3 regions of the Leisingera sp. M523 genome follow, and region 2 is predicted to be linked to each of the others. Evidence: riboswitches for the same ligand, from Rfam matches in the RefSeq annotation. Region 2 holds a riboswitch; each other region holds the start of a gene.

Region 1 (10,359 bases), 240 kb from region 2:
GACATGCCCAAGGCCTGGGTGCAGCATTTCATCCGACCTGGCCTGCAAGCGTTTGAGGCATTACTTGCCGACTTCAGTCAGTCGCCTTTTTGCATCGGAAAATCACCGGGGCTCGCCGATATCTGCCTGATGCCGCAGCTTTACAATGCACGCCGCTGGGAAGTGGACTTTGCGAACCTGCCACGGATCTGCGCCGTGGAAACAGCCTGCGCAGCGCACCCGGCTTTTGCCGCGGCGCACCCGGATCAGCTCTGCTGACCAGTCACTCCGCACGTTGCATGGGCATAAATATGCAATAGACCGAGGCGTTGGCGGGAGTCTGCGTGCGCCGGGGCCGCAGGCAGGACAGGCGCACATCGGGTGCAGCATTTCATACTAAGCACTATTCCCGCAGGGCTAGCCGGTTTTCACTGCACCTGCCGCTTGCGTAAACTGGAGGGGCTTCAGACTGCGATTCGAGCCATTCAGAGAACATCGGCGACACAGCAGCGATGAGCATCAATTATTTCAGCTGAAAGAAGGTCAGCATCTTCTTCCTGCATGCCGTATCCAATGACAGAAGCTCGAATGATCTTGCGGCCAGCCCATTCGCCGTGTGTCGGGTAAACTCTGCCATTTTCTTGAACACGCCGCAGGACCTGCATGGTGAGCTTGCCGTCATCTGTCCCGTCGCCGCAGCAAATCGCAACCTGGTTGCTGTGGATCCGGTTCAGGACTGTTAAGCCGGGCTCGTTAGACACCGTTCGGGCAATCCGCTCCGCGAGGCGGCAATGGTGCGCCACAAGTTCGCGAACACCCGCCCGGCCGAGATGCCGCAGTATCGCATAGCTAGGGACACCTCTTGCCCGCCGGGATAATTCAGGCGTTGAATCACTTGGTTCCCAATGCTCAGTGGTCTCAGGCAGATAGGCGCCACGGGCAGACATCGACGCAACGAGCGGCGCACGGTCGCGTACTATAACCATGCCGGCATCGAAAGGAGCGTTAAGCCACTTGTGCAGGTCGATTGCCCAGCTGTCCGCTTCGCCGACCCCCTCCAGCCGATTTGCAAGTTCGGGCACTGCAGCGAGCCAGAGTCCGAACGCTCCATCGACATGAACCCAGCCCTTCTTCTCGCGCACCATTGGGATCAATTCGTCAAACGGATCGAAGGCGCCGGTGTTTATTTGACCTGCTTGCAGGATCACAAGCGGCGGTTTGCTGCACCGGTTTATTGCTGCCCGAAAAGCGTCCGGCTTAATCCTCCCTTCGCTGTCAGCAGCTACAGTTTGTGTGCGGCTTGCTCCAAACCCGGCGTAGCGCAGGGCTGCAAATGGTGCCGAATGTGCGTCTTGTCCGATCAGAACCGGAATCTCCGGTGCTCCGAAAAGCCCATCAGCTTCGACATCCCAACCCTGAGCGGCCAGCAGCGCATGGCGTGCCGCCATAATGCCAACCATGTTTGCGACTGTACCGCCGGTCACCAGCCCGGCTCCGCTTTCGGCAGGCAGCGACAGCAATTCAATAACCCAGTTGCAGACGGCGCGCTCCATCCCCGTGATTGCTGGTGTCTCAAAGGATGAACCCGCGTTCTGCCCCCAGGCTGACACTAAAAAATCAGCAGCTACACCGACGGGATGCGACGCACCAAGGACATAGCCGAAGAAGGTCGGGGCTGCCATTTTGTGCAGCCCGCCGTCAGCCTGCTGCACGATATCCTCAATAACCTTACTCTCCGGCACCCCTGTTTCAGCAAGAGGAGACAGAAAGCAGTTTGCGGCTTCGCCAAGTTCCAAGCTAGGGCGGGCCAGCCCCTGAGGCAGATCCTCGCGAAAAGCCTTCGCCGCTCTGTAGGCTGTTTCTAAAGCTCCCGCTTGCCCATCACTCAAGCCACGCCGAACACGTTCCATCTCACATATCCCTCCTACTTTTTAACAACACGTCGAAAAGTAGCACAGATTACGAGTTACCCTGAGCGGCCAATGCCTTCTTGGCAACGCGGCCATTTGTGTTCGATTAGCCGCACATCCTAAGTCCGTATAAGCTCGCGGCCCTTCAAACGATATCCTCCAGGAGCAATCTGTTTACGGAATTCCTGATCATGGCTGACCAGAAGGATTGCTTGATCAAGCCCTTTCAGGATTCCGGCCAGCCGCGCGTAGTTGTCCGGGTCCAGTGCGTTGGTCGGCTCATCCAGAATAAGCACCGCCGGCTCCATCGCCAGTACCGTCGCCAGTGTCACCAGCCTCTTCTCGCCGCCCGACAGTTTGTGGGTCACCCGGTCGCGCAGATGCATCAGCTCCAGGCGGGTCAGCACGCTGTCAACAATTGCCAAGGCTTCCTGTTTGGATTTACCCAGGTTGAGCGGACCAAAGGCCACATCCTCGGCCACGGTCGGGCAGAAAAGCTGGTCGTCGGCGTCTTGAAATACAAAGCCCACGCGGCGGCGCATCTCGTGAAAATCCGCTTCCGCCATGCAAGGCTTGCCAAAAGCGGTGACGGTGCCGCTGGCGGGAACAAGCAGCCCCATGATGATTTTCAGCAGTGTCGATTTTCCGGCGCCGTTGGGCCCGGCAATCGACAGCCGTTCACCAGCGTTGAGCCGCATCGAGGCGCCTTCCAGCACCGGATCAAGCCCAGGGTAGGCAAAGTGGATATTGTTCAAATCAATAAGCGGCATAGGCGGCCTCCGCCCAGATCAGGGCAGCAAGTGCGGCGGACAGCGCCGCGGCAAACAGCAGGTCGGACCGGCTGAAACGAAAATCCTCCAGCAGGATGATGCGGCCGGAGAACCCCCGGCATTTCATCGCGGCCAGAATGCGCTCCGACCGTTCGATGGAGCGCACCAGCATCATGCCAACCAGATAGCCGTAACTGCGGTAGGTGTGCCAGTTGGTGCCGGGGCGGAAGCCGCGCAGCTTCATCGAGGTGCGCAGGCGCTGGTATTCCTCGCGCAGAACGTCGATGTAACGGATGGTGAACATCATCAGATGCACCAGCCGCTCCGGGGTCTTGAGGGCAAAGAGCGCGTGGCCCATGGTTACCGGCTCCATCGAACCCACCAGTGTCATAACCGCAAGGATCACCGCATTGGCGGTAAGGGCAATCTCGGTTGCACGCCACAGGCCTTCCCAGCTGGCCTCCAGCCCCCAAATGGACAGGGCTGGGGTTCCGGGCACGGTAAAGGGCAGCAGAACCAGCATGAAGATGATGAAACTGTCCATCATCGCCATCCGTTTCAACGTTTTCCGGGGCGGCAGGCCAGAAAAGGCCAGCAGCCACATCGACAGGCCAAGAGCGGCCGCCAGAACCCAAAGATTGCTGAGCGAGACAACCACCACCGCATAGGCGGCTGTCATCATGATCCGCATCCGCGGGTCAAGTGCCGTGACCTTGGCGCGGAAGGTGCCGAACCCGCCGAGCGGCTTTTCCTCGCTCGTCAGAACATAGGTCATGCGCTGCTGCCGATCTTGCGGCGTGCGGCGATGTAAAAGCCAAGCCCGAACAGGCCGCAGATATAACCGATGCCGCCAAGCACGGACTGAAAGTCCGACTTATTCTTGAACGCTGTCAGCTCTTGGCGGAGCGGGCGCAGTTCATTGCGCATCATGGTGGCAAGCTCGGAGCGGGTTTGATCTGAGAGGCCCGCGGACCCTGCCGCCGCCGGCGCTGCAGAGATGTCCATGGCAGCAGCCGCAGAATTTGCTGCAGCGCCCGGGCTTTGCCCGATGATCTGCGCGACTTCCGCACCGTCCATCATCATCTCGGCCACGTGGCCAGCACCCAGATCGCCGCGGAAGATATGTGTCACAAGCTCCGACGGGGTGAACAGGAAAAAGCCGTCACCGTCGGTTCTTGACTCTCCCAGCTTGCTGCCGGCCACGTCAAAGATCTCAATCAGCAGGTCCGCGGCCATGTCACCGTTGGAAAAGCCCACTTCGCCCTCAATGTCGGAACCCGACGGAAAAACAGCTGAGATAACATTGTGTGCCATCACCGGGAGCGGCGCCAGCAATGCAAGGATCAGAATGCAGGAGCGGATCATGCAAGGCTTCCTTTTGCGTCGAAAAACAGCTCAGGCTTCACGCGCCGCGCCAGGAAAATGGCAGCGCCGGACAAAAGCGCTTCGATGATCACCACCGGAATATGGGAAAAGAATACCAGTTTCGCGGCCAGGATGAACTCATCGCCGGACAACATCAACGATACCGCCACGGCCAAAGTTGTGGCAGCAATGGCCGCGCCGCCGCCGATTCCGCCCCAGATGGCACCCTGCAGAGGCGAGCCGCGGGCCACCAGCGGGCGGAATATCAGCCCGACCAGAACTGCAGGCAGGGCGATGTTCACGGCGTTCACGCCCAGCACGGTCAGCCCGCCGAAGCCAAAGAACACCGCCTGCAGCAGCAGTCCGACAAACAGGGCCGGAAAGGCCGCCCAGCCCAGGACCAGCCCCGCAAGCCCGTTCAGGATCAGGTGAACCGAACTCGGCCCGATCGGGACATGGATCAGGGAGGCCACAAAGAAACTGGCAGAAAGAACCCCCGCCGCCGGAATACGTTCCAGCGGCAGGCTCCGCAGCCCCATGGCGATACCGCCGACGGCGGCAACCGCGCCGCCGATCACAACCGGATTCGACAGTGCGCCGTCTACGATATGCATGGTGCTATTCTCACTTCAGCTCTTCAGCGTGGATCCACAACACAGCGTCCTGGCTAAGCTCCTTGCCGTCATGCTCAGTCGCCGGGCCGGAGCCGAGGGCGGCAAATCCCCAGTGGCCCGCTTTCGGAATGCCAAAGGAAAAGACGCCATTCTGGTCTGCGATCGCAACGATGGCGCCGCCGGACATCGGCTGAACCGTCGGGTTGGTTGTGGAAAAAGCCGCAAGGTCCGGCTCTGATGCCATGAACTCAACCTCGATTTCGGCGCCCGGAACCGGCTTGCCATCCGCCAGCACCTGACCCGAGAAGGTAGAGCCAACAATGACGTTATAGGGCTTGTTCAGCGGCAGGATCTCGGTTTCCAGGCCCACTGGCTGATCCCAATCGGTGGGCAGGGTGTTGCGGTTCAGCACGACTTTGGAAATCTGCTGAATATAGATGTCTTCGCTTTCCTCGTAGTAGGGCGCGGGCACAGTCACCACCACATAGTCGCCCGAGCGCTTGACCGGAATCGACGCCCTGTAGGCGGCGGCTTCGTTCTCCGCGCCCTTGAATGTGGCCGGTTCCAAGCGGTCCGAAAGATCAACCTTTTCGCCCTTGTGAACCATAAAAAATTCTTCTGGTTTGCCCATGTCCATCACATGGCCGTTTTCCAGCGGGTGCCAGAACACCAGCCCCATCGGCACATCGCCGGGCTTCCCGATCAGCACGTTTTCAGTGTAGTTCAGCTGGAAATGCGCCGATGCGGTGACCGGCAGGGATACGGCCAGAGCTGCAGCCAGATATTTCAGTTTCATTTCGTCCTCATTCGACGACACAGGCGCACCTGCAATCAGGAATGAACAACGGGGATAGTGGCACGGAGAAGCCTGAACGGCAGCCGCGCCAGACGCGCACCCCGGCGTCCGGTGGAAAAGGGCAGACACTCCGCTAGCGAAGTCTTTGTCCTGTGTCCGGCAGGTCTCCTGACTCGCGGGTCTTGGTTCGGCTGGCCTTCCCGGGAAAGATCCCAGTGGCATGTTCAGCGTCACTCACCGCTCACAGTTGCGGGGGCAGTCACGGATTTGGTCCCTTATGGGTACGCCGCACCGTGTTCCCTATTTCTTCCGCTGCGCATTGAAACACTCGCGGAACCGGTCACACTGGCTGAATGGCAAAACCATTTTACTGAGTCAAGCTTCCCGTCTTCTGTTCAGTTGCCGAATGAGTACTTCCTTGCGGTGCTCCATGATTGATCAGCCCCACTTGAATGGTCCAGTTTGATTGTTAGTGCATGACTTGCCTTGGGTCCATCTGGACGATGGTTTCCGGCGCCGGTGGGCGATAGCCCAGAGCACTATGAGGGCGTTTGGTGTTGTCGTGTTTCCTCCATTCTTCGATGAGGATTTGCGCCTCGCGCAGGCTGTAGAAGAGTTCGCCGTTCAAGAACTCGTCCCTGAACCGTGCGTTGAAGCTCTCGCAATAATCTCAGCGGTGCCGAGTGCGTTGAAGCGGTTGATGAGTGCGATGCGGATATGGATCTCGGCGGGTTGGCGGTCGGGGTCTCTTGCGGCAATGCGCTCGCCGAATGCCTTTAAGCAGCGCATCTTTGCCTCGATCCGGCTTCGGACGTGGTATCCTGTCCAGCGCTTCCAGAAGGCTCGACCGTAGTGTCGGGTGGCTCGCAGAGTTTCGTCTCTGACCTGCGCAGCCGGACAATCTTCTTTCCACAACCGGCCATTCTTGCGGATCGGGATGATCGGGGCCGCGTCGCGTTCGAGGATCGCGGCATGGCAGCGTCGCGTGTCATAGGCACCATCGGCGATCACGGTGCCGATGTCTTCGTCCTCGGGGAACTGACCCAACAAGTCCGGTAAGACCGGGCTGTCCACTGCCCGGCAGTGGTTTGCGCAGCATAACCACGAGAGGGGCCGTCGCGGCTGGGGGTGAATTCGACGGCACGGATGTCAGACGTGGCAGCGTCCATCGCAAGATGAACCTTGCGCCCCTCTCATTGATTGCTCTGCAATCAACTGCCGGGCAGCCATTGGCGCCGCCCCTGAACGCCGTGCTTGCGGGCCTGCCACTCACCATCGCCAAGGAACTTGATCCCGGTGCTGTCCACAAGCAGGTTCAGCGGCCCATCGGCGCGGCGATATGGGATCTGGACGGCCAGCGTTCTATGGGCTTACGCGGCCCCACTGGGGCCACGGTCCCATCTCACTCTGTCGGCGGCACAGCGTAGAGAAATCCGGAACGGGCCAGTCCAGACCCGCCAGGTGCAAAAGGCTGGTGACCATCCCGACGGTCTGCCGGAGAGGCAGCTTGAACAGAACCTTGATCGACAGGCAGAACTGGATTGCCGCATCCGAGAAAACCGCAGGGCGACCGGGGCTGCCATCAGGCGGCGCGAGCCAGGTCATCTCTTCGTCCAACCAGATCAGAAGCGACCCGCGCTTTCTGAGCGCATCGTTGTAGCTGGACCAATTCGTCGTACGGTAGCGGGCAGGTGCGGGCTTGCTCATCTGCCCCGTCTAACCGAATGGATTCGTGATGTGAATCCTTAGAACTCAGAGTTCTGCAACAACGCCCCTCCAATGTAGCGCGCGTGGCCAGCAGCGCTACATACAACACCTTTATTGAAGAACTGACGAGCATAATGAAAGCGCGGGGCCTCGGCAATCTGGACCCGCATGATTTCGGAACTCCATTATGGGCAATGGTGTATGGATTTGCCAGTTTGCTGATCGGAAAACCTGCAAATCTGGACAACAGCAGCCAAGCGCTCCGAGGCCGCAAAGCAGACGCCACCTGAGCTTACGTCCGGGGCTACCAGACCGGCTAGCACCCTGGCCGCAGCCCGATGCAGACTTCCGGCACGGTTTGGTTCCGGATTAAGTAAGTTCTAACCGGTTTCTCCGCCGGCAGGTATCTGATCCGGCAATTTGGGCTGCCACGCTGGCTTCACGAGCTCCCCCTCGACGTTTGCGCAACAAGGCCTGGCACTATTGCCGGACGCCTCAGTCCGGCCCGTTTAAAGGCACCAGTATCGGGCAGTTTGTGCAGGCGCGGCTGTCGCACAGCCGGCAGGTCCGCAGCTTGTGCGTGTCGTCACCGGCAGCAGCTTGCAGCAGTTTTTCCAGCAGCCGGGCCAGGTCCCTTTGCTCGTCATCAGACAGGCTGCCGGTCACTGCCTCCAGTGCGGCCAGCCGCTCGCGCAGTATGTTCTCCCGAGCGGCTTGGCCGGCTTCTGTGAGATAAAGCGCAATGCTGCGCTTGTCGTGCTCCGCCGCCTGTCGCCTGACAAGGCCGTCCTCGGCCAGCCTGTCGATCAGGCGCACCGTGCCTGTATGGGTGAGATCCAAAAGCCGGCTCAGTGCGTCGTTCGACAAACCTGGCTGGTGACCCAGCGCGCAAAGCGCCGCAGGCCCTTCTCCGGAGCGGTGGAACTGCCTCGCCAGAACCGTCCTCAGTTCATCATGCAGGCAGAGCACCGCCGCCCCCAGTAAATTCGCAGTCCGCCGTGAATCATCCGTCATACGAGGAATATGTGCCTCACACACTTGAATTGGAAGAGGTCATTTATATATGTGACTCACACATATATAATGGAGAAGCCCAATGACCGTTGACCTTCAGACCAGTGAACCGGCATCGCAGCAATCCGCGCCAGGCCATGATCCGCACCTGATTGCGGTCCCTGCCGAAGAGACCTTTGAGGGAACCTGGCCGTTTCAAGCCCGTTACAGCTCCGCAGCCGGGTCTCCGATGCACTATGTCGATGAGGGCAGCGGCCCGGAGACGCTGCTGCTGCTGCATGGCGAACCGACCTGGAGCTTTCTTTACCGTACTCAGATTGCTGAATGGTCCCGTGATGCCCGTGTGATTGCCCTTGACCATATGGGATTTGGCAAAAGCGCCACCCCGCAAGACCGCAGCTATTGGCTGCAGGACCATATAGACAATGCGGAACGCTTTGTTTTGGAGCAGAATCTCAGGGATGTGACCCTTGTCATGCACGACTTCGGCGGGCCGGTTGGCATGGGCGTAGCCATCCGGCACCCGGACCGGATCAAACGGATCGTTTCGGTCAACGGCCCGACGCCCCTGGGGCAACCTGATCTTTCGGACCGCTTGATTGCCAATGCCGGTGCTGCACCCTGGTTTCAGTGGATCATGCAGGCAAAGGAAAACGGTACCCTGGAAGCGGTGCTTGGCCAGCTTGACTACAACATCCTGTCGACACTCAAGCTGAATGGATTTGTCCGCAATGAGCTGATCACCGATACTTGGCTGAACGCCTACCGGGCGCCGTTTCCCGCGCCTGAATTTGCTGCGGGCGCAATCGGCTGGGCCAAAGGCTTTGCTACCGGCAAACATGCGTTCGAAGAGGCGAGCGGCGCCATAAAGTCCGAGCTGGCAAAGAAACCTGCTATCGCCATCTGGGGCGAAGCCGACAGGACGCTGCAGGCAGAACAGTTTCTGCCCCTGTTCCGGCAAGCGTTCCCCGGCGGTCAGGTCAAGACCTTGCCCGAAACCGGCCACTACAGCCCGGAAGACGCGCCGCAGCTAGTATCCGGACTGGTGTCTGAGTTTATTTCAGCCAGCTGAACGGCGGGCAGTTTCCCGGCATGGCTGTGCATCTGCGCCGCCCCTGGCGCGGATGCATGGGGCCAAGAACATGCGGGTGCAGCCCAGGCGCATTGCGCGCTGCAATGCCCGCTTCCCACTGGTCTGCTATCAACAAGGAAACCTTCTTGGACAAGGAGTTCAGAATGCAACGCAAGACGACAAAAGACCCGCAGGACGAGCTCCAGCTATTGCGCGATGCTGACGCCAGGGCCGCGCGCTACATTGCCCGCGTGGGGGAGATGCCAGTTTTTCCCGACGCCGCCGCCCGGCAGCAGCTTGCACGCTTTGATGAGCCATTGCCGGACACTAGGAGGGATGCAACCGAAACGCTGGCACTGCTGGACGAGGCCGGCTCCCCGGCGACAACTGTTTCAAACGGCCCCCGGTACTTTGGCTTTGTAATCGGTGCAACGCTGCCGGTCGCCGCCGCCGCGCAACGCCTGGCGTCGGCCTGGGATCAATGCGCCTCCTCGCAAATGAACTCGCCGGTGGCGGACAAGATCGAGAAAGTCGCGGCGCGTTGGCTGCTGGAGATCCTGGACCTGCCCCGCGAAAGCGGCGTGGCGTTTGGCACCTCGGCAACCGCAAGTACGCTTGTCTGCCTCAGCGTCGCGCGGCGCGAACTGCTGAAGAAGGAGGGATGGGACTTTGATGCCATGGGGTTGCTGGGCGCGCCGGAAATAAAGGTTGTGGTTTCAGAGCTGGCCCATATCACGGTTCTCAAAGCCCTCAGAATTCTGGGCTTCGGCCAGGCCCGGCTGATCAAAGCACCGGTAGACAGCGCCGGCCGCATTGATCCGGCCCGGCTTCCCGCGCTGGATAGGCAGACCATTCTATGCCTGCAGGCCGGCGAGGTGAATACGGGCAGCTTCGACCCCTTCCTGCCGCTGATCGAAAGAGCGAAAGAGGCCGGCGCATGGGTGCATGTCGACGGAGCCTTTGGCCTGTGGGCGCGCGCGGCGCCAGCCAAGCGCGGGCTGACCAACGGCATCGAGGGCGCGGACAGCTGGACCACTGACGGCCACAAATGGCTCAATACCCCTTATGACGGCGCGGCGGGCATCTGCCGCGACCGCGACGCGATGGCGGCCGCCATGAACAGCGACGCAGT
Region 2 (10,359 bases):
GGCTACCTGGAATATCTGGTGCAGTACAATGCCGACGGCACCTTTGAGCCGCGGCTGCTGGAAAGCTGGGAGGTCAACGAGGATGCCACCGAATACTTGCTGCACATCCGCCCCGGCGTGAACTGGAACGACGGCCGCGGCACCCTTACCGCCAAGGACGTCGCCTATAACTTTGCCCGCTGGTGTGATGGCAAATGGGAAGGCAACTCAATGGCGGCCCGCATGGGCTCCTTGCAGAACGCGGCCGGCGACGGCCCCGCCGAGGGCGCGCTGGAGGTGGTTGACGATCTGACACTGAAGGTAAAACTCACCCGCCCGGACATCACCATCATCCCGGCAGTGACCGAATACCCCGCGGCCATTGTGCCGGACGGCTGGTCGGGCGATCCGGGCGCCGACCCGGTCGGCACCGGGCCTTACAAACTGGTGGAATATGAGGTCGGCGTGAAAGTGGCCCTGGAAAAGAACACCGATCACGAATGGTGGGGCGAAGGTGCCCATCTGGACCGGATCGAGTTCATTGACTTCGGCACCGACGGCTCCACCCATCTGTCAGCCGCCGAGGCCGAAGAAATCGACATGGTCTATGAAACCGTGGGGGAATACGTCGATATCTTCACCTCCATCGGCTGGAAGTTGAGCGAATCCGTCTCGGCCAACACCCTGGTGCTGCGCACCAACCGCGATGCCGAGGTGGACGGGGCGCAGCCCTATGCCGACGCCCGTGTCCGCCGCGCCCTGGCGCTGGCTTGCGACAACGCGGTGCTGCTGGAACTCGGCTATGACGGGCGCGGCACCCTGGCGGAGAACCACCACGTCTGCCCGATCCACCCGGAATACGCCGATATCGGCGCCCCGGTGCGCGACCCGGAAGCCGCCCGCCAATTGATGGAGGAGGCCGGGATGCTCGATTTCGAGCATGAGCTGTTCTCAATCGACGACGACTGGCGCCGCAATACTACCGATGCGCTGGCAGCGCAGATGCGCGATGCCGGCCTCAAGGTCAAACGCACGGTTCTGCCCGGCAACACCTTTTGGAACGACTGGGACAAATATCCGTTCAGCTCCACCGACTGGGGCCACCGCCCGCTGGGGGTGCAGGTGCTGACACTGGCCTATAAAACCGGGGTGGCCTGGAATGAAACCGGTCTCGCCAGCACCGAGTTCGACAGCATGCTGGAGGCCGCCTCAGCCATTGCCGATGCCGATACCCGCCGGGGGCATATGGAGAAGATTGAGCAGTTCATGCGTGACGACGGCACCGTGATCCAGCCTTACTGGCGCTCGCTTTACCGTCACGCCCGCCCTGGTATCATCGGCGCCGAGAGCCACCCGATCAACGAAATCCACGTGCACAAACTGGCGCTGGAAGCCTGATCAGGCCTTAAAAAAAAGGACGCGCGCCAGATCCGGCGCGCGCCCGTTTTCATCAGATATCGACCTCAACCCGGCCAATCGGGTTGGAGCAGCAGGCCAGGATGTAACCGGCCTCCACGTCTTCCTCTGAAATGCCGCCGTTGTGGACCATATGCACCTCGCCTGCGGTTTTCTTGACCTTGCAGGTGCCGCAGATGCCAAAGGTGCAGCCCGACGGGATGTTCAGCCCCGAAGCCTTGGCCACCGCCAGCACCGTATCTGTTTCGGTGCAGGTTGCCATAACACCGGACGCCGCAAAGCTGATCTCGGCGGCAGCAGTTTCCTCCGGCACCACATCGTCGATCTCGGGCACATCAGCGGCTGTTTCAACCGGCGCGCCAAAGCTCTCCTGATTGTAGTTCTCCATGTCAAAGCCCAGGCCGTTCAGCATGTCGCGCACCGCCTGCATGAAGGGTTCCGGCCCGCAGCAGTAGACCTCGCGCTCCAGATAATCCTGCGCGATAAGGCCCAGCATGATCTGGTTCAGCTGGCCGCGGTAGCCGGTCCAGACCTGATAGGGATCGTCCTCTTCCACCACCAGGTTCAGCTTCAACCCCGGCAGCCGCGACGCCATGCTTTCCAGCTGCTGACGGGCGATGATCTCGCTGGGGCGTTTGGCGCAGTTGATAAAGCAGATGTCGGGCGACTGGCCGCGGTCGAACAGATACTGTGTCATCGACAGGCTGGGCGTGATGCCCGAGCCTGCGGAGATGAACAGAAACTTGCCATTCGGGCGCTTTGGCAGGGTGAACACCCCTGCCGGGCCAGAGGCGCGCAGGATCCTGCCGGGGCGCAGATGGTCCAGCATCCAGCGGGTGCCGATGCTGTCGCCCTGGGCCTTGACCGTTACCGAGATCGACAATGGCCGCGAGGGCGACGAGCTGATGGTGTAGGTGCGCCAGACGGTCCCTTCCGGCACCGGCAGTTCCAGTGTCAGGAACTGGCCCGGCTGGTATTTAAACCACGCGCCGGACGGCGCGCGGAAGCTGAAGGTGGCGGTGTTCGGAGCTTCCGGAACAACCGAGACGCATTCCAGCATCTCGTCATCCTTCCACGCCAGGGTTTCGTCCAATGTCTCAAAATTGGCCTGCAATCCCATGATCTTACTCCGCCGCAATCAGATGGCGGCCGGTCAGCGCGCGGGTCAGATGCTCGGCATACCAGTTGGAGAACTGAATGACGCCGCTTTCCTGCACTTCGGAATAGGGGCCGGGTTCATAGGCGGGGGAGTTGATGCCTTGCTGGTTGTCCTCGACCACGATGCGGTCCTCGTCATTGGTCGCCATCCAGACCTCGGTCAGGCGCTTGATGTCATAGTCCTGGCCCTCAACCGCATCCTTGTGCACCAGCCATTTGGTGGTGACTTCGGTCTCGGTCGGGCTGATCGGAGTGACACGGAACACAAGGGAATGATCCGGCAGGAAGTGGTTCCAGGTGGTCGGATAATGGAACTTCAGCAGCGTGCCGGCATCCGCAAAGGGCACCCGGCCCAGCGGCTTGGCCACTGCCGCCTTGCCGTCCATGGTGTAGCTTTCAGCGCCTTCGTTCAGCGGCATCCGTGCCAGCCGGTGCTGGCCGCGCGCATCCATGCGGAACTGCGCCGGGCAGCCTGCCGCTTCGATCCGGTCAAAGTGCTTTTGCAGATGCGGCGGGGTCTCGCCGCCCTCAACGCCTGTCACCGACGGATCCTCGGGGAAGGTCCGGCACAGCGACGGGTGGTTGCCGCCGCAGTGGTAGCACTCGCGGTTGTTTTCCCAGACCAGCTTCCAGTTGCCGTTCTCAATGATCGAGCTTTCAAAGGCCACCTTGGCATTGCCCAGATCATGCGGCTCCAGATAGGGGCGGGCCACCTCGGCAAAACCGTTAAAATCCGGCGCTTCATCCGCCAGGCAGATGTAGATCAGCCCGGCCAGGTCGCGGCAATGCACCGGCTTCAGCCCGTGTTTGGAGGCATCGAAATCCGGCCCCATGTCCCGCGCCCACAGCAGTTTGCCGTCCAGCTCGTAGGTCCACTGGTGGTAGGGGCAGACCAGCTTGGGCGAATTGCCTTTCTTCGCCTTGCACACAACCGAACCGCGGTGGCGGCAGGCGTTGTGGAAAGCACGCACTTCGCCATCAGTGCCACGCACGATGATGACGTTATACGACCCCACCTGATGGGTCACATAGTTGCCCGGTTTCGGCACTTCGCAGGCGGGAATGGCAAACAGCCACTCGCGGTAGAAGATCTGCCGCAGGTCCAGGTCCAGAACACCCGGATCGGTATAGAACGCCTGTTCCAGAGAATAGTTTTTCTGCCGCGCCATCAGCTTGGCCAGAATTTCGCTGTCGTGAAGCATCTGCTTCTCTCCTCTGCCGCATCCCCGCGGCGTGTTGGCTTGGTCGCAGGCATAGGCAAAGGGATTGCGGACACGCGCCGCAACCGCCCCGCCGCCGTCCGCGGTTGACGTTTTCATGGCAAGGCTGGTTTCCGGACTGTCCCGGGGCCATTCGGCGGCGGGGCCTGGCACCTTCCCGAAGCGCTTGCTTCAGTGGTCATTGCCATGCCTTGCCCGGGGTCACCGTTGCGGGGGCAGTGCCGGAGTTTCACCAGCTTCCCAATTCTCCGCCCCAAGGGGCGGCACCTTGCTATCTGCGGTATTGCCTGAAAAATTTCCCGCCATCGGAAACAAAACCGACCCGCAAAAACCGGAAAAAGACATGCATGTTTGCCGAGCCGGGCGGGACAGGGATGTCCAGAAACTCAAACCGGCATCCGCCAGCCCGTTTGCGGCAAGCGCTTATCTTTCATGCGGTTACCCGCTGCTGATCCACCGAATCGATTCGCACGCAGTGAATCTTGCGCCGGCCCCTTGGAACGCGGCGTGCACTTAATTATATTTCGTATAATTAAATGCGTGCACAGGAGAATCCGATGACCACCGGCCACGTCTTCATCGCCACCAGCCTCGACGGCTTTGTGGCCCGCCAGGACCATTCGCTGGATTGGCTGCACAAACAGCCTGTTGCCGAAGATGACGATGGCGGCTTTGCCGCCTTCATGGACAGCGTCTACGGGCTGGTCATGGGAACCGGATCGTTCCGCACCCTGCTCGGGTTCGGCCAATGGCCCTACAGCAAACCTGTTGTGGTCCTCAGCAACAGCCTGACCGAACAGGACATTCCCGAGAAGCTGAAGGACAAGGTGCGCCTCAGCACCGCCGCACCCGCAGACCTTATGCAGGAGCTGCAAGAAGAGGGCTGGACCCGCGCCTATATCGACGGCGGACGGATGGTGCAGTCCTTCCTGCGCCAGGGGCTGATCACCGATCTGACCATCACAACGGTCCCGATTCTGATCGGCAGCGGCATTCCGCTGTTCGGCAGCCTGGACCGGGACATCGACCTCCAGGTGGCAAGCTCCCGCATCCTGCCCACCGGCATGGTCCAGACCACGTTCCGGGTAGCCTGACCGATGCCCCCGCGCATGGGCCGCCCGCCCAGGGGCAGCCGGACCCTCAGCAAGGATGATGTGCTGAAAACGGCCCTGCAGCTGCTCGATGAGGGCGGCAGCAAGGCCCTCACCTTCAAAGCACTGGCAGAGGCGCTTGGCGTCACCCCGATGGCCGTTGCCCATCACGCCGGAACCAAGGACGAGATGATTGCATCCCTCGTCGCCATTGCGTTTGCAGGTTCAGACACCCCGTCTGAAGCGGCAACGCCCAAACTGCGGCTGCGCGATCTGATGACCCGCTATTGCGCCCAAGTGACCAAGCATCCGGAACTTGCAAAGTGCATCCTGGAAAATCCGGCCCTGATCGGCCCCTCCCTGACCGGGCTGACCCGGCTGATCGAGGCGGAAATCACCGCCGCAGGCGTATCTGGCGCAGAGGCCCGCACCATTCTTTGCCTGCTGGTGGATTACACACACGGCTTCGCCTTTGCTGCCGCCGCGGCACCACGCGGGGCGCTTTCGGCTGGCGATTTCACCCCGGCGCTGGACTGGGTGCTCGACCGTATCGAGTAAAAAAATGCGGGCCCGAACGGGCCCGCGCATCCGTTTGCATATTTCAGAGCCGCCCGGCCCGCGGCCCCTCTCGTCACTTCGACTTCCAGCTGTCCAGCCAGCGCCGGAACCGCCCCCTGCGCTCGGCAAGCGCATCGCCCGCGGCATACAGGCTGTCTTCGACATTTTCGACCATCGGGTCGATCCGCGCCCGGCGGAAGCGGCGCCAGCGCACATAGACGGCCCAGAACACCGCCGCCAGAAGCACCAGAACAATGATCGTGAACCAGTTGGTTGGCTTGTCCTCCGGTCCCGCAACCGGGTTGATCGTCACCGCGTTGGGGAAGACCGACAGGAATTCATTGCGCCAGCCGTAGTGCATCACCGCTACCCACTCCGGGTTCGCCTTGGTTGAGATGCTGTCATTGGCATCAGTATACAGATTGGCGGTATCGAACTTGAAATAAGGCGGCCAATTCCAGCCGGTATCCTCATTCCGGTACACGATATTGCGGCCATTGGGGCGCACCGCCTGGATGAACTGCACATCGCGGTTGATCAGCTCCGCCGACTGGTCATCCGGCTGCGACCAGAAAACCCTCGTCCAGTCGTTCAGCTCCTGCCGCTCCTCATAGGTATTGACGATGCGCACCACATCGTACTGCGGCAGCGTGTAATGCAGGAAGGCGCCGAACAGCACCCAGATGGTAATCAGGAAAGCCCATTTGATGAAACGCATCTGCTGCACCTCACATGAAGTTAATGACATAGACCAGAAACGCCAGCGCCCCTAGCGGAATGATATAGACCAGCAAGATCAGCTTGCGCCGGAACGAGCGGTCGTATTGTTTCAGCCCCCGCTGGATGAAGGCGGAGCGGTCGCCGGTCAACCCCTTCTCTTTCCAGCGGCGTTTCAGTTTCGCCCGCCGCACCTCACGCGAATAAAGCGACACCGTGCCATAGGCTACGGTCAGCACCACCAGCAGGATCAGGATCAGGCGAAAAAACCCGAACATTCAGCAGTCCCTCACCCGGCTGACCGCGCCCCAGGGGCCGACCCGGTAAACCATCCCCTTGCGCCGCACTCGCGGCAGGCTGGGCGTGCGTCCTTCCATATCCGGCTCATGCCCGAACAACGCAGCGCGCGCGCCGGCCTTGTCCACCGCATACTCCCGCGCCAGAAACTCTGCCGCATAGGCCTTTTTCGTCTCCGGCCAGCCCCGGTACTGGCGGTAGAATTCTTCTTTGTGGCAGATGAACATCTGGCGGAAGTCATGCGGGCACAGCTCCGCCAGCAGCATATTCACCAAGTCCCGCTGGGCAGTGTCCGACGCCCGCAAGGAATAGAAGTAGGCCGGATGGTCCGAGCGGATCTTCGGCCATTTGCCGCCCCCCTCGGCCCAGCGCACCAGCGCCGCAAGCCCCTCGAACTCCGCCGGCAGCTCATCCGCATGCCGCGCCGCCATCCGCCGCAGGTCACCGCGCGACAGGCCAGTGAGGTCCCGGCCCTTCCCGGTCAGCACGCTGACGGCCAGGAACCCCATCTTTTGCCGCAGGATCGCCGCGCCATCGACGCCGCGCGACCGGATCACCGGCTCGGCCAAACCATTCAGCTCCAGAAACTTGGCAATCGCATTGCGCTCGCTCAGATCGAACACATGGGTAAGCGGCACGCCCTCGGGCTTTGCCCCGCTGGCAATCACCGCCGGATGCGCGACACCCTGAAACACATACAACCCGCCGAAATGCGCGGTCCAGAAGTTCGACTGCTCAAACACCTCATGCTCCAGATGCACCGGATTGCGGGTGACATCGCCGGTCTGCTCCGCCGTCGCGATCATCTCCCCGATCAGCGTATCATCAAACCAGGCATCCTCATGGGTCTTGAACCGTTCCACCAGCTGCGCCAGGTGGTCCGCATGGCGCAAGGTGCCCTTGGTCGTATCTGCCTCGATCCGCACCTGCTGGATGTCGAACAGCCTGGCTGGGGTCGAGACCTCAAACACCGAATTCACCAGTTCGCCGGCAACGGCATCGGTCGCCGTCAGCGCAAACAGCTGGCGTTCATTGACCTCGATAAACCGGCGCAGAATGTCCCGGCTGGTGGAGAATTTCACATGCAAGAGCGGGCAGCGTTTCTGCTCGGTGCTCAGCAGGATGAACTGCCGGTTCACGCCCGCATGGTTCAGATAGTGATCATCCCCCAGCTCATCGCCCACTTCAGGGGAGTAGCCCGAGATATCGACGTGGAAATCCGTGAGGTCCGTGGTCTTGCCGGTCAGATGCTTCAGCGCGCGGTTGTAGCGCTCCACCAGCGCCGGCGAGGCCACATGGAAGAGATTGCCAAACATCAGGCCATGCTGGATGAGGCGTTTCATATGTTCCTCCTGTCCGCATCACGTAAGCGATGCACTCCCTTCCAGAGCAGTTGCGAATATCCCTCGCCCGAGGCGCTTGCGGCTCGGGCAGCGCCCATCCGCCCCGTCAAACCGAAGGTTTGCCTCCGGCAAAACGGGCGGGCGCTCCGCTTCCGCCCGCGGACAGGCTCTGCCCTGCTGTTTTGCCACTCAGTCATCAGGTTTCCTCCTGCACCCGTGCACGGGTGAATGATCGTCTGCCCAGGAACCAAGCCGCAGCAAAAACAAGCGCTGACAGTGGAACCAGCACAACGCCAGAGGCAGCCAGGCCAGCCACTGCGAATTGAGCAAACTCAAGGACACTAACTGGATCAGGGGACCAATCAGGTAAAATTACGGCTCCGGCCACTCCATAGGCGCCAAGGCAGATGATCACGGTCGGCAAGAGCGTCAGGCCTGCTGCCCGCCACCAAACTGTCTCCATATTCCCCACTCTGTCGCCGTTGATCCACGCGGCTGGAAGGGTAAAGAGAGCTGCCAAGAAGGTCACCCCAATTGCAATGTATAAAAGCGCGACCCCCACAGATCACTTCCCCTCCAGATACCGCCGCTTTGCCTCTTCCTGCCGCCCGAAATCGCGCACCATGTTTTCAATCGCCACCTCATCCGACTTGTCGGCATAGCGGAACTCAGAGTCGGCGTAGCGGTTGATCTCCTGCACCACCATATCGACGGTGATCGGCACCCGCAGGTCTGCAATCATCGCGGATTTGGTCTCGTAATCCTTGAACAGGAACAGCTCCGGTTTCTCCATCCATTCATCCGGCAGCTCGAAATCCATCGCCCGGACCTTGACCGCATCAGTGATGTTCTTGATGGCGCGGCCAGTGAAGCGTTCGTCCGCCGCTTGGATCGCCTTCAGATAGGTGCCGAGCTTGGCCAGATCATCCAGCGCGCCAAGCTGATCCTGCACCCGGCCAAAGACCTCTGCCAGCCCCGGCTCCTGCGGGCGGTTGTAGGCCTCGAAGGACCGCGCGACGGCCTTCCTGATTTCCTGCGCACCGTACAGATCATGCTCCCCCAGCGGGATCGCATGGTTCTTGCCCATCAAGAGCGTCAGGATGTCGATGTAATCTTCCCGCGTCTGCGGCCCGTCGACCAGGAACCGCGCACCCGCCCGCTGGCGCAGCGCGTCGTCCACATTCTCCGGATAGTTGGAGAACATGCCAAAGGTGCAATTGCCGCGCACCACGGTATTGGCGCCGGCAAAGGCCTCCATGAACACCGCCGTCACCTCCTGCTGACCGGCGCTGGACTGACGGTCGCCGCGTTTCCCTGCGATCTGGTCGATGTCGTCGATGGTGCCAAAGCCGATGACACCGGGGTCGATCACGTTCTGGATAAAGCTCTTGGCGTTCTGGCCTGATTTGCCCTGATAGCTGTCGATATTGTCGATGCCGAAGTTCTGGTAACGAAAGGCGTAGCCCGCATTCTGACAATAATCATGCATCAGCCCCGCCATCATCTGGATCAGCGTCGTCTTGCCGGTGCCTGGCTTGCCATCGCCCATGAAGGTAAAGATAAACCCGCCCATCTCGGCAAACGGGTTCAATCGGCGGTCGAAATCATAGGCCACCAGCATCTTCGACAGCCGCAGGGCCTGATATTTGGCGATATGGTTGCCGACCACCTCATGCGGCTTCTTGAACGCCATGGTGAGGGTGGTGGATTTCGCCTTGGCCGCGGCGTCAAAGCCGCTGATGGTCAGATCATCCGCCTCCACCCGCCAGGCAGCAGACGTGAAGGCTTCCAGCCGGCCTGCATTCTGCGCCCTGAGCGCCGCCTTCTCCAGCAGCTGCTCGGCATAAGCTGCGGTGGCAGCGATCAGATGCGCATCGTCGGGGGCATACAGCGCCAGCTTCTGATCCAGCTCCCACAGCACCCCATGCAAGGCAAGCGGCGCATTATCAGTCAGCAGCTCCTCCGCCTCGCCCACCTCAGCCTGCGCTTCGGACCCGTGCGGCGCCAGCAAAAACGCCGCGGCATTGGCAAAGACATGCGCCGACACCAGCGCCTCCGCCGCCAGCAAATCGGTAAACTCACCTTTGCGGGCCGCATCCAAAGACCCGGCTAGATTGGCCCGCTTCAATTCACCCAGACCGGACACATCCGCATAAGCCTCCCCCATCGCCAATGAGATCGCCAGGGCCCGCCGCAGGGCGTGCTGCAAGGTCGCCTGCAGCGGCGTGGTCAGCGGATCATCCTCATCCGCGGCCTCGATACGGGCGATCAGATGCACGCCTTCGGGCCGCGCGGTGGAGCGCGTCACCAGCCCCGGCGTGGTCGAGCGGAACCGCCGCCGCGTGCCAATCCCCGCCGAGCGCTCCGGCGCCTTTCTCTCCACGGCCGGCCTGGCAATCCGCGGGGTGTGATCAAACCCCTCCAGCAGCGCCGCCGCAGCGGCGTAATGCTTGCGGATATCCTCTTCCCGCAACTCCATCTGATTGCCTGAAATGCTCATCTCACCCTCTCGATCCGACTCCTGCGGGCATAATTCACCCCGCTTTTCCTCTTGCCTAAAATATCCCCGCCGGAGGCTCC
Region 3 (10,359 bases), 700 kb from region 2:
CGGCATAGTCCGACGCGACCAGCAGGTCGGTTTCCGGCAGGTCCTGCAGGTGAACAAAACTGTCGGCGCTATGCAGTCTTGTTTCCAGCGCTTCGCGGGCATCGGTGATGGTGCCCTTGGCGTCGATGGCGTGGGAGGAGGCGTTGAGCCAGGCCTCGCCTGCGGCAGCGCGGGCCTCGTCTGAGTAGTCGTCCAGATGCGGGTTCATCGAGAGGCCGTACTGGCCCGGTTTTGGACCAAAAACGCGGGGGATCTCGGTGAGATAGGGGTTGTCCGTTTGCGCTTCCTCGCGCTGGGCGAGGGCGGCGGCAGCAGTTTCGAACATCTGCGCCAGCCCCGGGAACACGTCGCGGAACAGGCCGGAGACGCGCAGTGTCACGTCGATGCGCGGGCGGTGCAGCATCGAGAGCGGCAGCACGTCGAAGCCGGAGACGCGCTCGGAGTTTTCGTCCCATTTCGGGGCGAGCCCTGCGAGGTGCAGCGCCATGGCAAATTCCTCGCCGGCGGTGCGCATGGTGGCGGAGCCCCAGAGGTCGATCACCAGGCCCTTGGGCCAGTCGCCGTGGTCCTGAAGGTGGCGGCGCAGCAGCTCTTCCGCCAGTTTGACCCCTTGCGCATGCGCCGCCCGCGACGGCACCGCCCGCGGGTCGGTGGTAAAAAGGTTGCGCCCTGTTGGGATCACGTCCGAGCGGCCCCGGAATGGCGAGCCGGAGGGGCCGGGCGTCACGATCCGGCCATCGAGGGCGGTGATCAGCCCTGCGCGTTCCTCAGCCCCGCATTGGCCGGTGCCGAAGATATGCAGCCCCTCTCCGTACTGGCTTTCCTTGATGTCGCAAACAAAGGCGTCGATGCGGGTGATCGCCTCGGCGGGGGAGGTGCCGGGGGTGAGGCCAAGGTCAGCCTCGACGCCGGTGCCTTGCGCCTCGGCGCGGATGTCACCGATCAGCCGGTCGCGGCGGGCCGGGTCCAGGCCGTCGGCGGTGGAATACTCATCCAGCAGGCTTTCCAGCCGGGCCATCCCGTCGGGCAGGCTGGTCTGCGCCAAGGGTGGCGGCAGGTGGCCGAGGGTGATGGCGCCGATGCGGCGCTTGGCCTGGGCGGCTTCGCCCGGATCGTTGACGATGAAGGGGTAGGCGACAGGCAGCGGGCCGGTCAGAACCTCGGGCCAGCAAGCGCCCGACAGCGCCACCGCCTTGCCCGGCAGCCATTCCAGCGTGCCATGGGCACCGATGTGGACAAGGGCATCGGACTGGGTGCGCAGCCACAGGTAAAACGCTACATAGGCGTGGCGCGGGGTGCGGTCGAGATCGTGGTAATCATCGACGCGGGTTTTGACTTCGCCGCGTTCGGGTTGCAGCGCGATCAGGGCCTTGCCTGCGCGCAGGGCCTTGAAATGAAAGGCACCATCACGGCAGTCTGCGTCTTCGTCCGGGGCGCCCCAGGCCTCTGTCAGGGTGTTTTGCAGGTCTTGCGGCAGGCTGGCGAGGGCTGCGCGGTAGTCTTCCAGTGGGACGCTGAGGGTCTCATCCATCAGCCGCAGGCCGGTGTTTTCCTGCGGCTCAACCGTATAGCCCTGGTCCCACAATTCGCGCAGGATCTCGTCACAAGAGGCCAGCGCGTCGAGGCCGACGGCATGGGCAAGGTTGTGGTCGCGGCCGGGATAGGTGGAGAGGATCAGGGCAAGGCGTTTGTCTGCGTTGGGCAGTGTGCCAAGGCGCAGCCAGCCGTCGACGCGGTCAACAGCGGCTTTGACGCGATCCGCATCGGCGCGGTGGGCAAAGCGGGAATACTGCAGGTCCGGGTCTTTCCGGCCCGGGGATTTGAAGCTGACAACGCCTGCGAAGATGCGACCGTCGACTTCGGGCAGCACGACATGCATGGCGAGGTCGGCGGGCGACAACCCCCGGTCGGCCTCGGCCCAGTCTTTGCGGCGGGCGGTGGAGAGGGCGACCTGGAACACCGGGCAGCCGGTGGTGCTGAGCGGCGAGGCGCTGCCGTCGGTGCCTTGGGCCGAAAACGCGGTGGCGTTGATGATGGCGGCAGGGGACAGCGCGGGGAGAGTTTCGCGCAGCCAGTCAGCGGCGGCGGGGGCCTTGAGGCTGGCGGCAAAGAGGCCATAGGCGGCGTATCCGCGGGCGCGCAGCTCAGCAATCAGCGCATCGACTGGACCGGTGTCGGCGGCGGTGAGGTAGGAGCGGTAGAAGCTGACCAGCACCAGCGGTTTGTCTTGCGCGGGCAGATCCGCCAGCACGCCTTTGGCCGGGTCATAAAGCCCATGCTGCGGCATGGATTTGAGGCCCAGCACAGGGCCGGCATAGAGGCCCGCAGCGAGCGACAGCTGGGCGAGGGCGGCCTGGGCGGCAACGGCGCCGCCGGCGTCGCACAAGGCCTGCAGGCGGCGCAGGGTGGAGACGGGCAGGGTGGACAGCTCATCCAGCCTTGCATCCTCGCGCCCGTCAGCAGGCAGGATCGCCAGGGCAATGCCCTTGCGGCGGGCGAGGTCCTGCAGGGTGGCGAGGCCATAAGGCCAATAGCTTTCACCGCCGATCAGGCGGACCAGGATGCCTTTGGCGCCTTCAAGTGTCTGTTCCGCGTAGACGTCGACCGAGAGCGGGTGCTTGAGCGCGACCAGATTGGCGACGCGCAAGGAGGGCAGCCTGCCGTCCGCGCGATGCCAGCCCGCCGCAAAAGCGCCGAGGTCGCTGTCGGAAAACGACAGCACCACAAGATCGCCGGGCGTCTGCCCGAGATCCTGCGGGGTATCGGTCTCATCAAGGCCGTGGCTTTCGCGGAAGACGACGTGCATGGATCAGGCCTTTGTTGTCTGGCAGGCGGCGGGCGCTCTGAGGGCTGCGCCCAAGCCTGGGAGGGTGCGAATGCGCCCTCCCGTGGGGAGGGTCGGGCGCAGCCCGGCCTGCGGCCGGGCGGTGTCATCTGAAATGATGCGCCAAACCCGCATAGCTTCAGGCGCCCAGTGCGGCGCGGATGGCCGGGGCGTCGATGTCGTCATGCTCGGCAATGACCACCAGGGCGGTTTTGCGCGGCTGCGCGCCCCAGGGCTGATCGTATTGGGCGCGCAGGCGCTCGCCCACGGCTTGTACCAGCATCCGCATCGGCTTTCCTTCCACCGCCACATAGCCTTTGACGCGCAGGATGTTGCGCTCGCGGGCGAGTTTCACGATGGCATTTTGCAGCGCTTCCGGGTCGGATACTTCGCCCATTTCGACAACGATGCTTTCAAAATCGTCATGCTCGTGGTCGTGGTGGCCGTCGTGGTGGCTGGGGCGGGCGTCCAGATCATCCTCGGCAGCGGCGCCCAGGCCCAGGATGATGCGCGGGTCGATGACGCCTTCGCTCATCGGCAGGATCGGCAGCTTGCGCGGCGCTTCGGCCTCGATCACCGCGCGGGCTTTTTCGACGCCTTCGTCGCCGGCCAGATCGGCCTTGGACAGCAGAACGATGTCAGCGCAGGAGATCTGGTCTTCGAACACTTCGGACAGGGGCGTTTCATGGTCGATGCTGTCGTCCGCCTCGCGCTGGGCCTGCACGGCGTCCAGATCGGGGGCGAACTGGCCCTTGGCCACGGCCTCGGCGTCCGCCAGGGCAATCACCCCGTCGACGGTGATGCGGGAGCGGATTGCGGGCCAGTCAAAGGCTTTCAGCAGCGGTTTCGGCAGGGCCAGGCCGGAGGTCTCAATCACGATATGGTCCGGTTTTTCGGGCAGGGCCATCAGCTGTTCGATGGTGGGGATGAAGTCATCGGCCACGGTGCAGCAGATGCAGCCGTTGGCCAGCTCCATGATGTTTTCCGCCGGGCAGTTGTCATCGGCGCAGGATTTCAGGATGTCGCCGTCCACACCGGCGGTGCCGAATTCGTTCACGACCACGGCCAGACGCTTGCCCTGCGGGTTTTGCATCAGGTGGCGGATCAGCGTGGTTTTGCCAGCGCCCAGAAAGCCGGTGATGACAGTGACGGGGATCTTGTTGAGATCGCTCATGATTACTCCTCGGAGAAGAACTTGGCCGGCGGGATGCGGGCAACAGATTGCTTGCGGAAGGTTTGCGGGCGCTGGCGCCAGGGTACGACGCCGTCAGCGGTGCCGGCATAAGCCGCCGCGCCTTCCAGAATTTCGGGGACATGCTGGTCCGGGTCGAGGTCGCCGTAGACATAGGTCCAGCGTTCCGCGCCGCCGATCAGTGCAACAGCGCAGCCGCGCTTGCACGACGACAGGCATTCGACGCCACGCAGACGGACGCCTTCGGGCATTCCGGCCTCTTCCAGGGCTGCGTGCAGGATGGCACCGGGGCGGGCGGCCTCGGGGTCGGTGCCCTCGCGGCGGCAGGTGAGGCATACGGTCAGCGTGACCGGTCCCGGGGTGCTGGCAGATTGGCCTGCCATGTCGTCAGCCATTGGCGCGTCTCCTGTCGCGGCAGGGCGTGCGGGATGGCCGAAAAGGGGCCAGTCGTGCGAGCCCCTTACCCGGTCGCAGAACACCCCGTCTGCCCGTTGATCTCTCCTTCGCTGGCAGGTCTCCCGGCTTGCGGATGCCAAGGCGCAGGGCCTTGCCGGCCATCCTGCCTTCCCGGGGATCACCCAGTGGCATGGCGGCCTCATCCGGTCACGGTCGCGGGGGCGGCTGTGCTTCGGCCCGAAAGCCTTCACATTCCCTCTTCGCCTGTTTTCACAGGAACCAGCTGAACCCCCTTGCGCTATCGTGCCCTTCTTTGTCAAGACATGGGTCAAACAGCTGGAGAGCCCCCAATGAGCGAAAAGTCTGAAACCGGCATCTCAGAAGAAGAAGCCGCCCGTCATACGTCCAAGATGGCCAAGAAAAAGGCCGCGCGCGACCGGATGATGAAGACCAAGGAGGGCGAGAAGGGACTGATTATCGTCCACACCGGACCGGGCAAGGGCAAATCCTCCTCCGGGTTCGGGATGATCATGCGCTGCATCGCGCATGGGATGCCGTCCGCCGTGGTTCAGTTCATAAAGGGCGCCTGGCAGACCGGCGAACGCACGCTGATCGAGGAGAACTTCAGCGATCTCTGCCAGTTCTACGCGATGGGCGAAGGCTTTACCTGGGAGACACAGGACAAGGCCCGCGACATTGCCGCCGCGCAGAAGGGCTGGGAGAAGGCCAAGGAGATGATCCTGGATGAGCGCAACACCATGGTGCTGCTGGATGAGATCAACATCGCGCTGCGCTATGACTATCTGGATCTTGAGGAGGTGCTTGAGTTCCTGGTGGAGCAGAAACCGCCGATGACCCATGTGGTTCTGACAGGCCGCAACGCCAAGGAAGAGCTGATCGAGATTGCCGATCTGGTGACCGAGATGGGGCAGATCAAGCACCCGTTCCGCGCCGGTGTGAAAGCGCAGAAGGGGGTGGAGTTTTAATCCCTTTCAGGCTGCAGTATTGAGCGGGCTTGAGGTTTTGCGCTTTGCTTCGCAAATCGCCGGGGGGCGGGGGCGCTGCCTTCGGCAGCGCCCCCGCCCGGCCCAACGCTTTTCAGGGAACCTCTGGTTCATTGAAAAGGGGCGGGAGTGCCCCGGCCTTTGAAGTCCGGACTGTTAGCGCATGCGGAATTAAGCTGCCAGCCGGGCGGCCTTCTCGCTGATATAGGCATCGACCGCTGCGCGCTGGCCTTCATCCAGGCGCAAACCCAATTTAGTGCGGCGCCACAGGTAGTCGTCGCCTGAACGCACCCACTCGCGGGCAATTGCCCAGTCGAGTTCCCGTGCGGTGATTGTTGCGCCGAAATCCTGGCCCAGATCAGCGGCGGATTTGGTATCGCCCAGCACCTCCCAGGACTCCAGCCCGTAGGCGCGGATCAGCCGGGCGGCCCAATAGGCGCTCAGGAACGGATAGTCCGCTGCCAGCTTGGCTTTTAGCGTCTCCACATCCGCCACCGCAAAATCACCGCCGGGCAGGGCCACGCCTGCGGTCCAGTCCGACGGCAATTGCGGGAAAACCTTGCCGATTTTCGCCAGCGCGGCCTCGGCCAGCTTGCGGTAGGTGGTGATCTTGCCGCCAAAGACATTCAGCAGCGGCGCCTGTGCTTGATCCAGCGTCAGCACATATTCGCGGGTGGCCGCGGTGGCCGAACTGGCCCCGTCGTCATACAGCGGGCGGACGCCGGAATAGGTCCAGGCGATATCCGCGCGCTTCAGTGGCTGTTCGAAGTATTGAGATGCAAAATCAATTAGATAATCCTGCTCGGCCTCCGTGCAATGCGGTTTGGTCACCGGATCCGGATGGTCGGCGTCCGTTGTGCCGATCAGGGTGAAATCCTGCTCGTAAGGAATGGCAAAAATGATCCGCCCGTCGGTGCCCTGAAAGAAATAGCAGCGGTCATGGTCGAACAGTTTTGGCACCACGATATGGCTGCCGCGCACCAGGCGGACGTTTTCGCGGCTGTTCTGGCCCAGTTTTTGCTTCAGCACGTCGGCAACCCAGGGTCCGCCTGCATTGACCAGCATCTTGGCCCGGTGTTCCTTCTCCTCGCCAGTGGCGTGATCCTTCACGGTGACAACCCAGTGATCAGAGTGGCGCTGGGCTGACAGAACCTCGGTCCGGGTTAGGATTTCGGCGCCGCGCGCCTGTGCATCGCGGGCGTTCAGCACCACAAGACGGGCGTCCTCAATCCAGCAGTCGGAGTATTCGAACGCGGTCTGAAACTTGTCCTTCAGCGGCCTGCCTGCGGGATCGTGCGACAGGTCCAGTTTCGCCGTGCCAGGCAGGATGCCGCGTTTGCCCAGGCTGTCATACAGAAACAGCCCCAGCCGGATCAGCCAGGCGGGGCGGCGGCCGCGGGTCCAGGGCATGAAGGTGGTAAGCAGTTTCGACGTCGGTGTTTCGCTGTCAAAGCGCATGTCCTTGTGGAACGGCAGCACAAACCGCATCGGCCAGGAGATGTGCGGCATCGCCTTCAGCAGCACCTCGCGTTCGATCAGCGCCTCACGCACCAGGCGGAATTCAAAGTATTCCAGATAGCGCAAGCCGCCGTGGAACAGTTTGGTCGAGGCAGAGGAGGTGGCGGAGGCCAGATCGTTCATCTCTGCCAGTGTCACCGACAGGCCGCGGCCCGCCGCGTCGCGGGCGATGCCGCAGCCGTTGATGCCGCCGCCGATGATGAAAAGGTCCGTAACAGGCGTGTCAGTCATTTTCGCTGCTTTCGTTTTGTCCTGCGGTCAGGATCCGGGTGCCTGCGGCCTGCGCCGCCTCGGCAAACTCATTGGGAACGGGGCGGTCGGTGATCACCACGTCCAGCTCTGCCACATCGCAGATCCGCACCGGAGCAGAGCGGGCGAACTTGCTGCCGTCGCAGACCAGCACACGCTGGCGGGCGTTTTTCAGGATCGCGCGGGCAACCGAAACCTCGCGGGCGTCGTGGTCCATCACGGCGCCGTCGGGATCCAGAGCCGAGGCGCCGATGACGGCGAAATCGACCTTGTAGCGGGACAGGAATTCAACCGCGTCCTCGCCCACAATAGCGCCGTCGCTTTGCCGCACTGTGCCGCCGGCCAGGATCAATTCCTTGGCCTGGCCGCCCATCATCAGGTTGATAATGTTGATATTGTTGGAAATCACAGTGAGGCCGCTGTGGCCGGAAAGCGCCCGCGCCACCTGCTCGGTTGAGGTGCCGATGTTGAGGGTGAGGGAGCAATTGTCTGGGATCAGCTCAGCCGCCAGCGCCGCCATCGCCAGCTTGTTGCCTGCGTTCAGTTTGCGCCGGTCCTCGTATCCCTGGCTGGCGGCAGAGCTTATCCGGACGGCACCGCCATGCACGCGGGACAAGGCGCCGCGCGCAGACAGGTCGCGCAGGTCTGCGCGGACCGTCTGTAAAGATACGCCAAAGCGCTGGGACAGGTCGTCAACCTCGACCCGGTCCTGCCGGTTCAGCAAGGTGATGATTTCGTTCTGACGGGCCGTGGCATCCATTTGCTTTCCTTTCACCGCGATTCCATAGCGGAGTACGGATGGAATGTCACCTTGTGTTTTCGTTATGAGTTCGACGATACACAAAACGAAACGGCACGCGGTTGCGGACACGCCGGGACTGCTGCCAGGCTGTGTCTTCTCAGGTGAGCGGGATCAGGTGATTGTCCCAGGCCAGATCCGACCGGTGCAGCGGGTGTTTGCCGGATGCTGAAACCCCGAAAAACTGCCCGCTGCCGGTGCTTGCGGTAAAGCCGGCATCGGACATTACAAGGCCGCAGACATCCGTCATGCGGTGCTCCTGCAGCAGATCCCCGGTTCCGGTATCCATCACCTGCAGCACCCCGCCGCGCGGAGAGGTGACACCGATCTGCGCTCCGTCCGCTGAGAAAGCGATGGAGCCGCCATAGCCATTGAGGTTCAGCACCCGCGGGTCGCCATCGGCCATCAGGCGGGGCGTGCTGCCGGGCTGGTGCAGGCCCACGATAGGCAGGGCTTCGCCCGGATCCCCCTGCCATTGCATGGCAAAACCAACGGTGCCGTCGGCACGCATGGCAAGGTGACGGATGGAATTCAGATGCAGCTCTTGCGGCAGTTCCATTTGCGCCTGCAGGGTGCCGTCAAAGCCCAAGTAACTGAGGTTCGGGCGCATGTCCGGAAGGTTCAGTTTGGCGCGGCCGCTATCGGGGTGGGTCTCAATGCCGCCATTGGCGATGACCAGTCCCGGCGCGTCCCGGCGCAGCAGCATATCGTGCGGGCCAATGCCGCCGGAGGCGAAGGCGGCAATGCGCTTGTAGCCGTCCGTTGCATCCCAAACGCCGATCACACCGCGTGCATTCCCGAAATCGTTTTCGGTGGTGAACAGGCGGCTGCCATCGGGGGAGAATGTGCCGTGGCCATAGAAATGATGCCCCGCAGGCGGCTCCAGCCGGGCGAGGGCGGTGCCCGTGCGGCAGTCAATCACATCGGCAAAGCGGCCGGGGCGGCGGGCGAATGCCACGGCTTCGGGCCGGACCGGATGCGCCGCGGCGGCATGGCCGCGGGCCGGCAAAGGGTGGCGGAACAGGATTTCGCCGTTTTCTGTAAGACCCGCTAGCAGGAAGGTGCCGCTGGCGTCCTTGCCGGCAGACAGAAAAGCGGGGCTGCCGGCGTTGGCCCAACTGGCCTGCGGGGCCAGGCCTGTGGCCAGAAGACCGGCCAAAAATCCGCGGCGGGTGGCCATATCAATCGCCGTCCAGGGAATTGAAGCCAGCCGCAACACCCAGGGCCGGACCCAGTTCCCCGGACACCAGCGCGCGCAGGTTTATGATCTCCTGCTGCAGGGATTCGATGCGGAAGCGGCTGGCGGGATCCGCCACGCCGGCAAAGACCGGATCGTTCAGGGTCCCGGCCTTCTTGCGGGCTTTAGCAAAACCGGCAGTGATCTTGGATTGCAGATCCGCGCGGCTGTCTGTCAGCGCCAGGGCCAATGGCTCCAGCGCGTTCAGCGAAACCAGCACATGGCGTAGGCTGCGCCCCGAACGGCGGGCCTCGGCGCGGTTGGGGCGCGGGCGGTCAAAGGTGCCGAGCGGGCGGCCCAGGCGCATGTCGTCCAGTACTTGCAGCCCTGTGCTGAGCGCCTTGAGCAGTTCCTGAGTGATTTCCTCGTCACTTTGGTAGCGGTCCGCGGGGCTGTGCATTTCGGCGGCGTAGTTCTGTTCCCAGTCCGTGTTGATGGATTGAGCCGTGGCCGCGATGTCGATGCTGATGGCACGGGTCAATGCACATCGGTAATCATCGCTGCCCGCGGCGGAGAGCTGCGGATCATACAGCAGGTATTCCAGCGCATAAAAGCCGCGGGCCGCGATGGAGTGGCTGGCGAATTGCGCCGGGTCAGAGATGTCCGGGTCTTCGCTGCGGATCAGATTGCCTAGCGCCTTGGGCGTTTTGCTGCGGCTGTCGGGCCAGAAAGCCAGCGCAAAGGCGCGGCTGTCTGTTTCGGTTGGGCCAAAGCGGTAATGGCTGGCGGCGATCCAGGCATCGAAGGCGGCGCCATAGGCCGCGCGCAAGGGGGCGGATTGCGGATCGCAGTCCGTCTTGGCCGTTTCCGCCAGAGCTTCGGCGTCCTCTGCAAGCTCCTGAAAGGCGGGGAGGATCAGCTGATCGGTAATGCTGCTGGACAGCTCCGACGCGGCAACAGGGGCTGCGGCGAGTGCAAAGGCCAGGACGAGGGACGGAGCAAGAGAGGGGGTAGGGACGCGCATCAGAGGCTCTCCAGAAAGGCGATCAGGGCGGCGCGGTCTTCCGGCGGCAGCTCCACCACGCCGGTTTTGGCCGCCTCTGCCTCGCCGCCGTGCCACAGGATGGCCTCCAGCAGGGTGCGGGCGCGGCCGTCATGCAGGAAGGTGGCGCGCGGCGAGACCTGCTGCGTCAGGCCAAT

What was found. A riboswitch is a leader RNA that binds a small molecule or an ion and turns the genes downstream of it on or off. The one in region 2 is predicted to bind cobalamin.
Positions count from the first base shown of each region.
Region 1: linked by a shared signal. The riboswitch ahead of K3557_RS17550 (DUF4198 domain-containing protein) and the one ahead of K3557_RS16260 (SRPBCC family protein) in region 2 are both predicted to bind cobalamin.
Region 3: linked by a shared signal. The riboswitch ahead of K3557_RS12810 (DUF1636 domain-containing protein) and the one ahead of K3557_RS16260 (SRPBCC family protein) in region 2 are both predicted to bind cobalamin.

Region 1 covers NZ_CP081036.1:3,529,603-3,539,961, forward strand. Annotated here, with positions in the region: gene maiA (maleylacetoacetate isomerase) at 1-258, shown strand, start outside; gene K3557_RS17525 (aminotransferase class V-fold PLP-dependent enzyme) at 465-1,889, opposite strand; gene K3557_RS17530 (energy-coupling factor ABC transporter ATP-binding protein) at 2,009-2,659, opposite strand; gene cbiQ (cobalt ECF transporter T component CbiQ) at 2,646-3,434, opposite strand; gene K3557_RS17540 (cobalt ABC transporter permease) at 3,431-4,024, opposite strand; gene cbiM (cobalt transporter CbiM) at 4,021-4,638, opposite strand; gene K3557_RS17550 (DUF4198 domain-containing protein) at 4,649-5,434, opposite strand; cobalamin riboswitch at 5,575-5,790, opposite strand; partial or broken gene K3557_RS17555 (transposase) at 5,904-6,101, opposite strand; partial or broken gene K3557_RS17560 (IS5 family transposase) at 6,059-7,141, opposite strand; gene K3557_RS17565 (hypothetical protein) at 7,225-7,431, shown strand; gene K3557_RS17570 (MarR family winged helix-turn-helix transcriptional regulator) at 7,637-8,155, opposite strand; gene K3557_RS17575 (alpha/beta fold hydrolase) at 8,238-9,227, shown strand; gene K3557_RS17580 (aminotransferase class V-fold PLP-dependent enzyme) at 9,392-10,359, shown strand, end outside.
Region 2 covers NZ_CP081036.1:3,291,360-3,301,718, forward strand. Annotated here, with positions in the region: gene K3557_RS16250 (ABC transporter substrate-binding protein) at 1-1,377, shown strand, start outside; gene K3557_RS16255 (hybrid-cluster NAD(P)-dependent oxidoreductase) at 1,430-2,515, opposite strand; gene K3557_RS16260 (SRPBCC family protein) at 2,520-3,755, opposite strand; cobalamin riboswitch at 3,860-4,059, opposite strand; gene K3557_RS16265 (dihydrofolate reductase family protein) at 4,331-4,867, shown strand; gene K3557_RS16270 (TetR/AcrR family transcriptional regulator) at 4,883-5,422, shown strand; gene K3557_RS16275 (DUF1523 family protein) at 5,496-6,140, opposite strand; gene K3557_RS16280 (hypothetical protein) at 6,151-6,417, opposite strand; gene K3557_RS16285 (DUF6638 family protein) at 6,418-7,779, opposite strand; gene K3557_RS16290 (ATP-binding protein) at 8,345-10,279, opposite strand.
Region 3 covers NZ_CP081036.1:2,588,882-2,599,240, reverse strand. Annotated here, with positions in the region: gene cobN (cobaltochelatase subunit CobN) at 1-2,806, opposite strand, end outside; gene cobW (cobalamin biosynthesis protein CobW) at 2,964-3,998, opposite strand; gene K3557_RS12810 (DUF1636 domain-containing protein) at 4,001-4,411, opposite strand; cobalamin riboswitch at 4,507-4,711, opposite strand; gene cobO (cob(I)yrinic acid a,c-diamide adenosyltransferase) at 4,763-5,398, shown strand; gene glpD (glycerol-3-phosphate dehydrogenase) at 5,588-7,165, opposite strand; gene K3557_RS12795 (DeoR/GlpR family DNA-binding transcription regulator) at 7,158-7,943, opposite strand; gene K3557_RS12790 (DUF1513 domain-containing protein) at 8,083-9,162, opposite strand; gene K3557_RS12785 (imelysin family protein) at 9,164-10,183, opposite strand; gene K3557_RS12780 (di-heme oxidoredictase family protein) at 10,183-10,359, opposite strand, start outside.